Regions from separate parts of the Rahnella sp. BCC 1045 genome, predicted to be linked through region 1. Evidence: predicted binding sites of a transcription regulator. Region 1 holds the regulator's gene; the other holds the start of a gene.
The links. Region 1 encodes LexA, which represses DNA repair genes until DNA is damaged. Its sites were predicted from a motif close to TNCTGTATGTACATACAGNA; they were not measured.
Positions count from the first base shown of each region.

Region 1 (7,993 bases):
GGGATGTTTTTGTAGCGCGAGATATCGGTGCCTGCCGAGTAATCCACTTTGTAGTAAGTGCCGGTGGCTATCGGGAATGACGAGACGTCGCGTTTGCCGTGATCGAAAACCGCGGTGACGTCCGGCGGGAATACACTCTGATGACCGTCGCCGCCGGTGACCGCGGGGTTCGCCCACCACAGGAAATGGCGCGGCGTTGGATTGCCGTTGTAAATTTTCGCGCTGATTTCCAGCAACGCTTTGTCCGGATACACCGTGAAACCGGTCATCACCTGCAAACCGCGCATCGGCTCAACTTCACCCATCCAGACCGTTTTCGCGCCGTTTTCCTGCTCGGCAATCGTGAAGTCTACCGGCATAAAAGTGGTCGGGCGGTGATGTTGCGGCCAGTTAAATTCAATGCCGCCGGAAATCCACGGCCCGAGCAAGCCGACCAGTGCCGGTTTCACGACTTCGTTGTAATAGACAAAATCACGCTGTTTTACTTTGTCCCAGGCGCGATGTACACGCCCGCCAAGCTCGGGTAACAGCATGATTTTGATATAATCATTTTCCAGATACAGCGCCTGATAGGTTTTCATGACTTTCTCACCGGTCAGCGTATCGGTCACGCCGTACGGATAGACCGCGCCGGACGAGCCCTGATACACCCGGTGCGCCAGAAACATCGGGTGCGTGTCCTGTTTCCCTGTTAACCAGGTCGGTAAATCCACCGCTTCCTGCCAGACTTTTACTGTTCCGCTCATGATTTGTCCTCAATACGTCATACCTAAATATCAATTTCGAGAGTCTACGCAACGTACAAAAGACGCGGATCCGCTACGGTCACGCAATTCAGTAAACGGGGTTTAGTAAATGCCGATGGAAGGATTGAACAATCTGCGGGTACGTCAGTTTAATAAGCAGGTGCTGATGACGTTGCTTTACCGGGAGAAAAATACCAGTAAATCAACGCTGTCGCGGCTTTCACATCTGTCGATTCCGGCTATCAGCAAGATCCTTGATGATCTGCAAAACGACGGACTGATCACCCATAATCCGGTGAATTTGCATTCCCGCGGGCTTGGCGGCGGAAGTTATCAGGTCGCCACGGATGACAGCACGATCTTGTGCATGAACATCACGCCTTATCGCATCGAGAGCATTCTGGTGAACCGGCTGATTTTGCCGCTGAGCGGCTACCAGCTGACGGATATTGCGGTCAAAACGCCGGAAGCGATGCTGGCGCAGATCGAAGCCTGTTTTCATCAGTATCGGAAGAAATTCCCCGGCCTCAAAATCCGGCTGGCGCTGGCGATCCACGGGCAGGTGAATCCGACTACCGGCGTGTCTCAGCGCATGCCGCAGGCACCGTGGACCGGCGAAATCGAGATTAAATATTTGCTCGAAGAGAAGCTGCAAACCGAAATCCTGATGGATAACGACTGCATCATGCTGGCGCTGGCCGAGAAGTGGCAGCACGCGAACGACCAGCATGATTTTTGCGTGATCAACGTCGATTACGGCATCGGATCTTCTTTCGTGATCAATCAGCAGATTTATCGCGGCAGCCTTTTTGGCAGCGGGCAACTCGGGCACACGATTGTCGATCCGCAGGGCAGCCGCTGCGCCTGTGGTCGCTATGGTTGCCTGGAAACGCTGGCTTCGCTGTCGGCGCTGAAGAAAAAAGCCCGGCAGCTTATCGTGACAGAGAATCCTTTGCAGCCACCACGCACACCGGGCACGCAGGAGCTGATTGACCGGTTTCATCAGGGCGACGCGGCACTTTGCGCGCAGGTGATGGAGGGTGCGCGGGCGCTGGGACTGAGCCTGTATAATTTCCTCAATATTTTGAACATTAACCGTATTTATCTGTACGGTCGCAGTTGCGGATTCGGCGACGTCTGGCTGAACGCCGTCCGCGCACAGAGCGGGCTGAACCCGTTTGACAGAACCGATCATGTCAAAACGCAGGCGACACACATTGCGCCCGGCACGCTAAGCCGCGAGCAGCAAATTATGGGCATTGGTTACCTGTATGTGGAAAAAGCGCTGGAAGGTATGGCGGGCTGAGCGGCGCATAATTCGTCGATCTGGCTGAAGCATGATAAAATTAAGAATGGCTGCATGATGTGGCCTATTTATCCCAATCTGCGCTCAGAGAATGTTGCTATGACCCTGAATAATCCGGAAAAATTACTTTCACAAGCTGAAGAACTTTGCCAGCAGCGCAATGTTCGTCTTACACCGCAGCGGCTGGAAGTTTTGCGACTGATGGCGCAACAACCCGGTGCGATCAGCGCCTATGACTTGCTGGATCTGCTGCGCGTCAGCGAACCACAGGCCAAACCGCCAACGGTTTACCGGGCGCTGGATTTTCTGCTGGAACAAGGGTTTATTCATCGGGTTGAATCGGCTAACAGCTATGTGCTTTGCCATCATTTCGAAGAGCCGAGCCACACTTCCGCGCTATTTATCTGTGACCGCTGCGGGCTGGTCACGGAAAAAACCACAGACGGCATTGAAGAACGTCTGGCGAAACTGGCACTTGAATCTGGTTTTGAGTTGCGTCATTCGGTCGTTGAAGCGCATGGCTTATGTGCCGAATGCAAAGTTGTTGAAACCTGCGACAGCCACGATCATTGCGAACACGACCACAGCATTGTGGTAAAAAAACGCTGAGAAATCAGGTGTTTTTGATGGAATTTCAAAAGGCGTAAAGCGGAAGGGTTTTAACGCAGCTGAACGGATAATTTAAGGTGTAGAAGGAAGATGTAGAAGGAAGATGTTGAAGGTTGGGTACATCCTTGTACCCGTATCCTGAAAGTGTTCCGGGTAGGAGCAGCAATAACTCAGGATACGTCACTGATACGCGAGGGGGAGTCGCGTGTTACCAGTGATATTTGTTTTTCGATTCCCAATCCTTGAGCTCTTTCTCGGCCTGATCCTTCTGATAGCCATATCGCTCCTGAATCTTACCTACCAGCTGATCACGTTTACCTTCAACGACTGTCAGGTCGTCATCAGTCAGCTTACCCCACTGTTCTTTCACTTTCCCTTTGAACTGCTTCCAGTTACCGTCGGCTTGGTCCTTATTCATGATAAATATCTCCTGTTACCTTGGGTTGTGGAGCTGCACGTTTGCTGGCAGCCCGTCCTTAACACTTCAAAGCTTAGTAGAGAATGCGGATTCGTCTTCCCAAAACAGGGATAAAAACCACTATTAGGATTAATCCAAAGCAGGATATAACGTGGAATTGGAATCTGTCTGACTGAAAAAGGCCTGTAATTCAGAGCACAGAGAGTGCAAATCCGGCATTTGATCTAAACAGGCAACGCAGCGGATAACACATGAGAAAAAGGATTTTATCGGGAAAGTTTATAAGCAGCTTCAAACAATATCGCCCCAAAACGGGGCGATGAGATACTGATATTTACAGGCGCGTCAGAGGCGGCCAATGCACCTGCAACGTAGAACTTAAGCGCAGATTAGATCCAGTCGCCGTTGCGGATAACGCCAACCGCCAGACCTTCAATGCTGAAATTCTGTTCACGCAAATCAACCACAATCGGCTGGAATTCGCTGTTTTCAGGCAACAGCTGAACAACACTGCCCTGTTTCTTCAGGCGTTTGACCGTGACTTCATCATCAATACGCGCAACGACAACCTGCCCGTTACGGACGTCCTGCGTTTTGTGTACTGCCAGTAGGTCACCATCCAGAATACCGATATCACGCATCGACATCCCGCTGACGCGCAGCAGGAAATCCGCACTCGGTTTAAACATGGCCGGATCGACCTGGTAATGTCCTTCGATGTGCTGCTGAGCCAGCAGCGGTTCACCGGCGGCAACGCGGCCAATCAGCGGTAAACCTTCTTCTTCTTCCATCAGCAGACGAATACCGCGCGAAGCACCGGAAACGATCTCGATAACGCCTTTACGCGCCAGCGCTTTCAGGTGTTCTTCCGCCGCGTTCGGGGAACGGAACCCCAGACGGGATGCAATCTCTGCGCGGGTCGGTGGCATACCGGTGGTGGAGATATGATCGCGAATAAGGTCGTAGACCTCTTGTTGTCTGGTCGTTAAAGCTTTCATTCCGCCCCCTGGTTGTTTATACAGTCTTGCTGTGAGTATATACAGCTAAACGGGCAATGAAAACCTAAGATTGAATAAAAACAGGGCATAACGACAATTCCTGGAATACAGGTTCCAGATCAGAACCATCGCGGCCAAAAGATGCTGACCCAGACAAAAATCGCCAATATGATGGTCAGAAGTACGGCGGCGGAGCCAATATCTTTCGCACGTCCAGACAGGACGTGAAACTCAGGCCCGATGCGGTCAATCGCGGATTCAATGGCGCTGTTAAGCAGTTCAGTCACACACACCAGCACGACGGAGCCAATCAGCAGGATACGTTCTATACTGCTGACATCCAGCCAGAAAGATAACAAAATTAGCGGGATAGCGACGCTGGCTTCCTGGCGAAAAGCCGCTTCATTTTGCCATGCGGCTTTCAATCCTTTCCAGGAATATCCGGCTGCTTTATAAATTCGGGTAAATCCGGTGACTTGGTTCGCCATTTCGGGTACTGATCCTTTGAGTGTTTGCAGCATTTTAGCTGTTATATGGTATCGCATCACCACAGATCTCATCTGAGCTTTCTGGTATCCTTGCGGCGAAATTGCTAACAAGAGGCTTCACGTTTTTATGTCAGGTTGGCGTAGACTTTATTACACATTATTGAATTTACCACTCTCATTGCTGGTAAAGAGCAAGGTCATACCTTCAGATCCGGTTACCGAGTTGCATTTAGACCCGACGCGCCCGATTTTGTACGTATTGCCTTATAACTCCAAAGCAGACTTGCTGACGTTGCGTGCGCAATGTCTGGCCGAGAATCTGCCCGACCCTCTTATTCCGCTGGAAATCGACGGAACCCTGCTGCCAAGCCATGTTTTCATTGCTGAAGGCCCGCGCGTATTCTCTTATTACACGCCGAAGCAGGAATCCGTAAAGCTGTTCCACGACTATCTGGATTTGCATCGCAACAATCCGGATTTAGACATTCAGATGCTGCCAGTTTCCGTGATGTTTGGTCGTGCGCCGGGCCGGGAAGGTCAGGATGATACGCCGCATCTGCGCGTGCTGAATGGCATCCAGAAATTCTTCGCCGTGCTGTGGCTCGGACGTGACAGTTTTGTTCGTTTCTCTAATACCGTTTCCCTGCGCTATATGGCGACGGAACACGGTACAGACAAAACTATCGCTCAGAAACTGGCACGCGTGGCGCGCATGCATTTCTCCCGCCAGCGTCTGGCGGCAGTCGGCCCGCGCCTTCCAGCTCGTCAGGATTTATTCAATAAGCTGCTGGCTTCCAAGGCCATCGAAAAAGCGATTGAAGACGAAGCCCGCAGCAAGAAAATTTCCCATGAAAAAGCCCAGCAGAATGCTATCGCGCTGATGGAAGAAATCGCGGCGAATTTCTCTTATGAGGCCGTGCGTCTGTCGGACCGTGTGCTGAGCTGGACGTGGAACCGCTTATATAAAGGCATCAACGTCAACAATGCTGAGCGTGTCCGTCAGCTGGCGCTGGATGGTCAGGAAATTGTGTATGTGCCCTGCCACCGCAGTCATATGGACTACCTGCTGTTGTCTTACGTGCTCTATCACCAGGGGCTGGTGCCGCCGCATATCGCTGCCGGTATCAACCTGAATTTCTGGCCAGCCGGTCCGATTTTCCGCCGTCTTGGCGCGTTCTTCATTCGTCGTACCTTTAAAGGCAACAAACTCTATTCCACCGTTTTCCGTGAATATCTGGGCGAGTTGTTCAGCCGTGGTTATTCGGTCGAATACTTTGTCGAAGGGGGTCGTTCACGCACCGGACGCCTGCTTGAACCCAAAACCGGTACGCTGGCGATGACCATTCAGGCCATGCTGCGCGGCGGTTCACGTCCGATTACGTTAGTGCCGATTTACATCGGTTATGAGCACGTGATGGAAGTGGGGACCTACGCGAAAGAATTGCGCGGTGCGACCAAAGAAAAAGAAAGCCTGACCCAGATGCTCAATGGTCTACGCAAACTGCGCAACCTTGGCCAGGGTTATGTCAATTTCGGTGAGCCGCTGCATCTGACCACGTACCTGAACCAGAATGTGCCGACCTGGCGTGAAGCAATCGATCCTATCGAAGCGCAACGTCCAAGCTGGCTGACGCCAACGGTGCAGGATCTGGCAGAGCAGATCATGGTGCGTATCAACAACTCAGCGGCAGCCAATGCCATGAACCTGTGTTGTACCGCGCTGCTGGCATCACGACAGCGCTCACTGACCCGCGAACAGCTGATCGAACAAATCGACTGCTATCTGCAATTGCTGCGTAACGTACCTTATAACGCGGATTCGACCGTGCCTGATCTGAGCGCCGATCAGCTGCTCGATCACGCGCTGAACATGAACAAGTTCCAGGTCGAGAAAGACAATATCGGCGACATCATCGTTCTGCCGCGCGAACAAGCGGTGCTGATGACGTATTACCGCAACAACATCCACCATATGCTGGTTCTGCCGTCGCTGATTTCAAGTATCGTGATGCACCACCGCCATGTGAGTCGTGCTGAATTGCTGCGTCAGGTAGAGCTGATTTACCCGATGCTCAAAGCTGAACTGTTTATGTATTTCGATAAGTCGGAGCTGCCGCAGGTGCTGGATGTCCTGACGCTGGAACTGGCTCGTCAGCAAATCATTCATCTGGAAGACGACGAACTGACGCTTAACCCGGCGCGTATCCGCACGTTGCAACTGCTGGCCGCAGGTGTGCGTGAAACGCTGCAACGCTACGCGATCACCTTCTCCCTGCTCACCAATAATCCAAGTATCAACCGTGGTGCGCTGGAAAAAGAGAGCCGGATTATGGCGCAGCGTTTGTCCGTACTTCACGGTATCAATGCGCCAGAATTCTTCGACAAAGCGGTGTTCTCGACGCTCGTCGGCACGTTACGCGCTGAGGGCTATATCAGTGACAGCGGTGATGCGATTCAGGAGCAAACGCGAGAGATTTACATCATGCTCAGCGATTTGATGACGCCGGATATCAAGCTCACCATTGAAAGCGCAGGTATGCCTTCGGAACTGCCGCAACCGACAGAACCTCCGGCTGAGCCTAAAATGGACGTGCGCGATACCGATCACTGATTGACGTTAAAATCATTGCGGTAACGCCATAAAGCAAAACGCCCGGGCTTATAAAAAGACCGGGCGTTTTTTATTGCCTGAAAGGCTCAGAAGCTGAAAGCAGATAAACTCATCAGAATGCCAAGGAACAGCACCAGTCCGACATAGTTGTTCTGGCGAAAAGCCAGGAAACAGGCGTCACGCTCGCGTTTAGCAATCAGCTTTTGCTGATGCACAAACAGCGCAGCGGCCAGCAGCAGCGACCAGTAGAACGGCGCGCCAAGCTGGGAAAGATGGCCGACAATGCCCATCAGTATTAACGTCGCCAGTTGCAGCAGGCCGATAATCAGCGTGTCAAAACGACCGAACAGAATCGCTGTCGATTTCACACCGATTTTCAAATCATCATCGCGGTCAACCATGGCGTATTGCGTGTCGTACGCCACCGTCCAGCAGATATTAGCGGCAAACATCAGCCAGCAGCTGAGCGGTACGCTTTCGCTCACCGCCGCATACGCCATCGGAATGGCCCAGCCAAATGCCGCGCCCAAAACCACCTGAGGCAAATGGCTGACCCGCTTCATAAACGGATAAATCCATGCCAGCGCCAGCCCGGCAAGAGACAGCAAAATCGTCATGCGGTTAAGCAGCAGAACCAGCAGGAACGAAACCAGCACCAGCCCGGCAAAAAGCATTTTCGCCTGCTTACCGGAAATCGCACCGCTTGGCAGCGGACGGTTCGCGGTACGTTTGACATGACCGTCAAATTTACGGTCGGCGTAGTCATTCACCACGCACCCGGCAGCGCGCATAAAAAACACGCCCAGCACGAAAACCA
Region 1 covers NZ_JAFMOZ010000145.1:29,629-37,621, reverse strand. The annotation lists gene J1782_RS25425 (DUF5107 domain-containing protein) at 1-746, opposite strand, end outside; gene J1782_RS25420 (ROK family transcriptional regulator) at 856-2,052, shown strand; gene zur (zinc uptake transcriptional repressor Zur) at 2,152-2,661, shown strand; gene J1782_RS25410 (CsbD family protein) at 2,870-3,079, opposite strand; gene lexA (transcriptional repressor LexA) at 3,469-4,077, opposite strand; gene J1782_RS25400 (diacylglycerol kinase) at 4,197-4,565, opposite strand; gene plsB (glycerol-3-phosphate 1-O-acyltransferase PlsB) at 4,693-7,176, shown strand; gene ubiA (4-hydroxybenzoate octaprenyltransferase) at 7,263-7,993, opposite strand, start outside.

Region 2 (7,993 bases), on a different contig from region 1:
CGCGTGATGCCGTATGCCAGCGGATTGTGGGCCGGCACCGTGATCCTCAGCACCGGGATTGCTGCGGCAAACGTGCTGCTTCCGCCGTTAATTAAGCGCGATTTTAAACTCCATACGACCAAATATATTGGCCTGTATGCCTCAACCATGGCGATTACTGCCAGTCTTGCCTCCGGCATCGCGGCTCCTTTGCAGCACACCAGTGGTTTTGGCTGGAGACTGTCGCTCGGCATCTGGATTGTCCCTGCCCTTATCGCCACTGTCGCCTGGCTGCCTCTGTTGAAAAATACGCAACCGCGTGAATTATCGCGTCAGCAGGCGGCGCCTGGCCGGTTGAAATCACCGTGGAAATCAATGCTGGGCTGGCAGGTTTCTTTGTTTATGGCGCTTCAGTCGATGGTTTTTTACACCCTGATAGACTGGTTCACGCCTTACGCCAGTTCACACGGCATCAGCCAGGAAAGCGCGGGCTGGATGTTATTTGTCTATCAGGCGGTGGCGATCGTGGCCAATCTGGTCTGCATGTCGGCGCTGAAAAAATACCGGGATCAGCGCGGGATCAGTTTCATCGCCTCACTGGCCATTTTCACCGGATTAGCCGGGCTGCTGATCTTCCCTGCTTTGCCCTTGTTGTGGCTGGTTATTGCCGGTCTTGGCGCTGGCGCTTCCATGGTGATTTGCCTGTCGTTATTTAATCTGCGGGCGACAGACCACCGCCAGGCAGCGGCACTTTCCGGGATGGCGCAATGCGTGGGGTATGGCGTGGCGGCGCTGGGGCCGTTAGTTTTTGGCATGCTGCACGAAGTCAGCCACAGCTGGACGGTGCCTTTGATTGTGCTGACGGCAGTTAACGCGCTACAGCTGGTGATTGCCCCGCTTGCAGGTCGCGCCAAACATATCGGGTAAACGGACGTCACTTTTAAAATTTGTTGTTAAAAAATTCAGGCGGATTTCTCCGCCCGTTTTTTTCGTAATTTGTCACATCATCGTTTTAGCTGATATCTGCGCCGTTGGTGGCGATCACTTTCTGATACCAGTGGAAAGATTTCTTTTTGTAACGGTTGCCGGTGCCGGAGATTTTGTCATCGAGATCGACATAAATCAGGCCGTAGCGTTTGCTCATCTCGCCGGTGGACATACTCACCAGATCGATACAACCCCATGGCGTGTAACCCATCAGATCCACGCCGTCTTCAATGGCTTCTGCCATCACAGCGATATGCTGGCGCAGGTAGTTGATACGGTAATCATCGGCGATAAAGTGGTTTTCATCCGGCTTATCGACGGCACCTAACCCATTCTCAACAATAAACAGCGGCTTTTCATAGCGATCGTAAAGCTGGTTCAGCGCGATGCGCAGGCCCACCGGATCGATTTCCCAGCCCCAGTCGCTGGCTTCGAGGAACGGGTTGCGCGCGCCACCGAGCAGGTTGCCTTGCGCGGGCACCGCGTCGGGATTGGTTTTGTTGATGGTTGAAGACATGTAATAGCTAAAACCAATGTAATCCACCGTGTGCTGTTTAATCAGCGCCAGATCGTCCGGCTGAATGTCCAGCACGACGCCCTGCGATTCCCATAAACGTTTGGCGTAGTACGGATATTTACCGCCCGCCTGCACGTCCGCGCAGTAGAAGTTAAACGCCTGCGTCTCTTTCAGGGTTTCCAGCTGGTTCACCGGATTGCAGTCATAGGCGTAATGGGTGGCGAACAGGATCATGCAGCCGATCTGAATCTGAGCATTCGTTTCGCGGGCAATTTTGACCGCCAGGCTGCTGGCCACGAACTGGTTATGCCATGCCTGGAATTTGGCCTGAGCTTCCAGCGCGCCGGTTTTGACCGTCAGCCCCTGGCTCATGATCGGGAAATGCGCCGCACTGTTGATCTCGTTGAAGGTCATCCAGTATTTCACTTTATGACCAAATCGCGTCAGCATCGTGCGGGCAAAACGCTCAAAGTGGCCGATCAGTTCACGGTTTTTCCAGCCACCGAATTCGGTCGCCAGATGCAGCGGCATTTCGTAGTGGGAAAGGGTAATTACCGGCTCGATACCGTGCGTGATACAGGCGTCAATCACCTTGTCATAGTGCGCCAGACCGGCTTCGTTCGGCTGTTGTTCAATGCCATCTGGATAGATGCGTGTCCAGGCGATAGAAAAGCGGTAACATTTGAAACCCATTTCCGCAAACAGGGCAATATCTTCCTCAAAACGATGATAGTGATCGATGCCCTTGTGGTTCGGATAGGTGTATTTTTCGGTATCCAGCGTGAAATCAAATTCTGCTGAAGAAACAATGCGTAACCGGTCTTTACCGCCGGGAATGGCATCAACAATCGACAGCCCTTTACCGTCCTGATCATACGCCCCTTCAACCTGATTGGCCGCTGTCGCGCCGCCCCACATAAAGCCTTGCGGAAACTTCTCTTTCATAAAAAACTCCCTTGAACAGTCAAAATACCAATGCGTGAATAGCGCTGCGAATGAGGATGCCGATGATCGCGCCCGGTAGCGCAAAGCGGAACAGCCGGACGAAGCGGCTGGCGATCCCCAGAAAAATACCGATACCGGGTAAATCGAGCGTCTGGATCAGAAAACCACTGGAAGCATTGACCTGCTGCGGGGAAAAAAGCCCGCGATGAATCAGTTCAGACACCACGCCGTAATAGGCGGTGCCGCCCGCAAGCATTTTGGTCAGCGCGGGCAGAACGTACACGTCTGAAATACTGAAATATCCCAGCACTGGCCCGAGCAGACGGGTCAGAAACTCAATCGCCCCGGCTTCTTTTAAAATACCGACGACGGTCAGCGAGAGGATCAGCATCGGCACAGAACCCAGCGCCAGACGGATTGCATCCGAGCCCGCGCCGTTAATGATGGCGATCAGCCCTTTGCCGGCCTTGTCTTCCAGCGGATTACCTTCACGTTCCGGTGCGGTGGCCGAAAGACGACGGCCAAACAGATAGTAGGTCGCACTGGCTGCGCCGAGTCCACCGACAATAGAAATGATAATCGCCGCGCCCCAGTGCAGGCCGTAAGGAATAAGCGGATAAAACACGTTGCCCTGCCCCATGGCAAAAAGCATGGCCAGCGTGGCGGCGAGATGGCGGTCGGACGTCCCTCTCTTTTCCATCAGCGCCAGTGACGCCAGCGGTGCCGCGAAACTCACAAAATTCAGCTGGATCAGGGCAAATACTGCCATACCCGTGACGCCAAAAGGGCGTAAAACCGGCGTCACCAGCCGGACTATCCCGTCGAGAACGCCACGAACTTCCAGGTACTTCATGATGATCAGCATGACCACCATGATTGGGATCAGCGTGTAAAGCGCCACGTTAACTGAGGCTTTCCCCGCCGAGAGAATGATCCCGATAATGTCCATTACCCGCTCCGCAAAAATAAATTGCCAGTAACATAGCGCCAAGCTGACGTGTTGTCATGCGGTTGAGCAATGATAAAAAAGCGGCTAACGTAACTGAACGCCTGTCAGCTTCTATGAAAACAGTCAACACGGTAAACCGGCTAACCCGCTCATTTGCCGGACGATCTCAGGAGATTTCCATGTCAGATAAAGTGTCTGCCCAATGTCATTGCGGTTCGGTTGTCTTCAGCGCCGTACTGACTGATGGCTATAACAACGTGCTCCGCTGCAATTGTTCATTCTGCCGTATGCGCGGGGCGGTCGTCGTCCCGGCTCAGGAAGTGGATGTGATCAAGGGCAAGGACTCGCTTACCGAATACCGGTTCAACACCGGCGAAGCAGCCCATTTCTTCTGCTCAGTTTGCGGGATTTACACCTTCCACCAGCGCCGTTCCAATCCTGAATTCTATGGCGTGAATGTCGCCTGTATCGAAGGCGTATCGCCGTTTGATTTCCCGGTGGTCAGCGTCAGCGACGGCATTAATCATCCAAAAGACGGCGGTAAAGGCGGCGTGGCGGGATATATTCGTTACGAGCCGAAATAAATACGAGACGAAGTAATCTGGCTCTGAAAACTAACAAAAATGGCGTCCCGGTAACGCCATTTTTATTTTATCAAATAAAGTCGCGTCCCGTTTAAATGACAGCGGCCCGTTATCTTTACGGGTTTATCTTTTCTGAATTTACCCTGACATTGTTGTTTCTCTTTTTCTGTCCTAATGTTTTTCCCGAGAATAATTTCTCTCTATGGACAAATAAAATTGCAGCGTAGTTTTGCAAATTTATTCGCATTTCAATTTTGCGTGGAGAATTATTGTGACTAACACAACTGTTGCTATTTCAGAAAGTGATTCAGCGGCTTTGCATTTATTAGAGCAGGCAATGGGATATACCTTTCAGGCGTCACTGCGCGCCGTGGCGGAGTTATGCGTTGCTGATTGTCTGGTCAAAGGCCCTAAAACGCCCGATGTACTGGGCAAAGAACTGGGCGTCAACCCGCGGCAACTCTACCGTGTGATGCGGATGGTGGCGTCTAAGAATATCTTTAAGGAACATGAAAGCGGTGAGTTTTCCCTGACGCCTTCCGCCGAATTTTTACGTTCAGACGTCCCCGGTTCCCTGCGTGCGGCGGTATTAATGCTGACGCATGAAACACTCTGGCTTCCGCTCGGAAATGTTATAGAAAATATTCGCGGCGAATCCGCCTTTAAAAATCGTTACGGTATGAATTTCTACGAGTATTGGGCTCAGGAAAGTGCGCATGACGGTATTAATGATTTTGACCGGGGAATGTCATCCATGTCTTCGATTGAAAATAACTTCATCGTTCGGAGTTATCATTTCCCTGATAAATCAACCGTCGTGGATATTGCCGGTGGCATGGGCGGATTATTATTAAAAGTGTTGCAACATAATCCGACGCTGCACGGTATTTTATTCGATCAGCCGCAGGTCTTGCCTAAAAACCGTCTCAGCGAGTTGGGCGATGATTCCCGCTGGGAATTGCATCCCGGCAGTTTCTTTGAATCCTGCCCGACGGCGGATTTTTATATGTTGAAATACATCACGATGGACTGGCCGGAAGAACAGGCGCGCAACATACTACGCACCTGCCGCAATGCCATGCACGCCGGTTCGAAGCTGCTCATCATGGAACCGGTCATTCCGCGCGGAAACGCCTGGCACGGCGGCAAGGAAGTCGATCTGCTTTTGCTGGCAAGTTTTGATGGCGGGCAAACGCGTTCCGAAGATGAAATCAAAGCGTTGCTGGCGGATGCCGATCTCAAACTGAACCGCATTATTGATACAGGTTGCTACGTCTCGATTGTTGAAGCGGAAATTCGCTGATATCTGGCGGGAAAACGTTGCGCAGATGCAGTGATAAAGGGGCACGCGGGATATTGCCAGTGCGTGCCCTTTCTGTTTCCGTCGCTCTTTATGGCAAAAAAGTCAGGCGGCTTTCACTGCGCGGGCTTTTTTCGGTGCAGGTGCTGCTTTTTCTTCCGTTTCTGCATCCGCTTCGACGTGTTCCACAGCTACAGGCTCTGCGGTTTCTTCAGTGGTCTCGTCAGCAACGACCGCTATGGTTTCCGGTAATTTACTGGTGCGCAGGATATGCTGAACGGCATCTTTTTGCTCAGCGAGGTGCAGCGCGATATTTTCCGCCAGCACTTCGTCAATCTCAAGCCCGCTCTGCGATAACCACTCGGTGAAGGTATCTGCCATATCGAGCATCTTGTCGTAAGCGTCTGCATCTTTTTTATTGGCAAATGTCATTTTCTCTTCACCTTTTCTGACGACAACAAATTTTGTTTCAACAGCCATGACTCGCTCCTTATACTGTAATTATATACAGCATATTAATGATGAGTGCAGGATACAACATTCAGCCAGCTTTTTACAGCCCGACTGTATGAAATCTCGACCGGCCTGCGCTACATTCGTACGGTGATCATTAAAACAACCGAAACTCGCGGAGAATACAGTGACAGCAACCGACGTATGCCAGTGGACAAAAGGCGCATTCCATATCACCACGGATAAAACCGCGCAGGATATTCCGGCGATCCATCGTTACCTGACCCGCTCAACGTGGGCTGCCGGAATTGACGAGCAAACCGTGCGCGATTCCGTTGAAAACAGTCTCAACTTTGGTCTGTTTGAAGGCGAAAAACAAATCGGTTTCGCCCGCTTTATCACTGATTACGCCACCTTTGCTTACCTGTGCGACGTCTATGTGCTGGAAGACTATCAGGGTAACAACCTCGGCGGCTGGCTGGTCGAATGCTGCCAGTCGCATCCGGTTTCCGCGCGCCTGCGCCGCATGGTGTTGTTCACCACCACCGCGCCCTGGTTGTATGAAAAATTTGGTTACGAACCGGTAAACAGGCCGGATTATGCGTGGGCGATAACCCGGCCTGATATTTATCGAAAGAAAAGTGACTTGAATGAGGACGTGTAGCGTTTTGTTTACCGGCTGGCCAGCTGCGTTGTCAGGGTTTCAATCCGCTCGGCCAGCTCTTTGGTCAGCGAGGTCAACTCTATGTTCTGCTGGACTAAAACCAGTAACTGGGCGGAATTTTCTTCAGCCACAGTCTGACGTTTTGCCATCGCATCATCCAGATCTTCACGGTGCTGAGCATCCGTCAGCGCGTGTGCCTGGTCGCGTTCGGCCTGACGGGTCTGCGCCAGTAAAATCAGCGGTGCCGCGTAAGCTGCCTGCAAACTGAAGGCCAGATTCAGAAGAATAAACGGATAGGGGTCGAATTTGGATAGCCCGGAAATGTTCAGGTAGATCCAGACTGCCACAATCACTGTCTGCGCGATGAGGAACGTCGGCGTGCCAAAGAACCGGGCGAATGCTTCGGCTTTGAGAGCGAACCATTGTTCACCAAACGTGTGACTGTGGCCTTTCAGCGGGCGATAAAAACGGAATTTTTTGACGGGCTGCATCGTGTTGACTCTCATGTTTCGGTGAAAACGGCTTACGACGGGGCTTAACTCTATCGCTATTTTGCCGCTTCCCAAAGCAGTGAGAGTCCCGGCAGTATTAACATACCGTCAATGAAACGGTGAAAAGTGTTCTGCGGGATTTTGAACAAAGATTAGTTGTCATATGTATTGGATACGTCATTGTTGCCCATAACAACGTCTGAAAAAGTGCCTGTTGGCCATGTGATTCCTGTATCTACGGTACTCTCTACACTTCTTTGTTGTCGATATGTGGTCACAGCAAATGGTATTTGCCCCACAGCATCACACCAGTAAGGAATTTCATCTATGAGTGTAAGAAGGAACTTTGCTCCGCAAACGGGATTTTGTTTCCAATCTCCTGGGAATTTGTTGTAGTACATTAAAGACATCCTTGGGACCACAGCGAATTTTTCTATATCATGCCATGTAAAGACTCTGTACACATTTTTCACTTATTCCAATTTAGGTGGGATTGTTGGTGTCCTCGATTATTATTATCAATCCTATTGGGTTACTTTCATCTTTGTTAGAATCATAAGCTGAATTGAACATATAATCACACTAATGACAGTTAATAAAATCCCTTTTAATGGCAGTGTGGCGAGAAAGTAGAAATTAACAAACATGAGGGTTATTACAAACATAATAATTGCTTGTTTCAATCTCACAATGGAGACTACAAAAAAACATATACATATAATAATTTGGGATATAATCAGTGAGATTCCATCTCCAACATTATGATGAGCTGATTTTTTTGTTATTTCATAATATAATTGCGAACACCAATCATATAAAAACATCAGTGCAATACAACATAAAATGCACAAGATTAACTTTAACAAAATAATGATTTTTTTACTCATCTTTCCATATTGCATAGTTCGAATACTCATTTGTGTTAATCTGTTTGCCTAGTCTTTCAGACGGAATGTTGTGCGATATTTCTGTTACTTTTGCAGCAGGGTATGTTTCTTCGCTATTTTCAATCTTATAGTTATATTTTTCACTTGCGTATAAAGCCCCTCTAAGGACAAAAAAGTTATCATAAGTATTTGAATGGTCGATCTTACCCAGGGAAGCATCTATAGGTTTACCAGTTG
Region 2 covers NZ_JAFMOZ010000103.1:25,053-33,045, forward strand. The annotation lists gene J1782_RS04975 (MFS transporter) at 1-906, shown strand, start outside; gene J1782_RS04980 (glycoside hydrolase family 1 protein) at 992-2,428, opposite strand; gene J1782_RS04985 (nucleoside recognition domain-containing protein) at 2,448-3,377, opposite strand; gene J1782_RS04990 (GFA family protein) at 3,557-3,961, shown strand; gene J1782_RS04995 (methyltransferase) at 4,233-5,264, shown strand; gene J1782_RS05000 (YebG family protein) at 5,367-5,741, opposite strand; gene J1782_RS05005 (GNAT family N-acetyltransferase) at 5,902-6,378, shown strand; gene J1782_RS05010 (DUF1003 domain-containing protein) at 6,387-6,869, opposite strand; gene J1782_RS05015 (hypothetical protein) at 7,022-7,270, opposite strand; gene J1782_RS05020 (hypothetical protein) at 7,749-7,993, opposite strand, start outside.
Region 2: a site for LexA is predicted at 5,755-5,774, ahead of J1782_RS05000 (YebG family protein). Genes of this name have one in related genera too.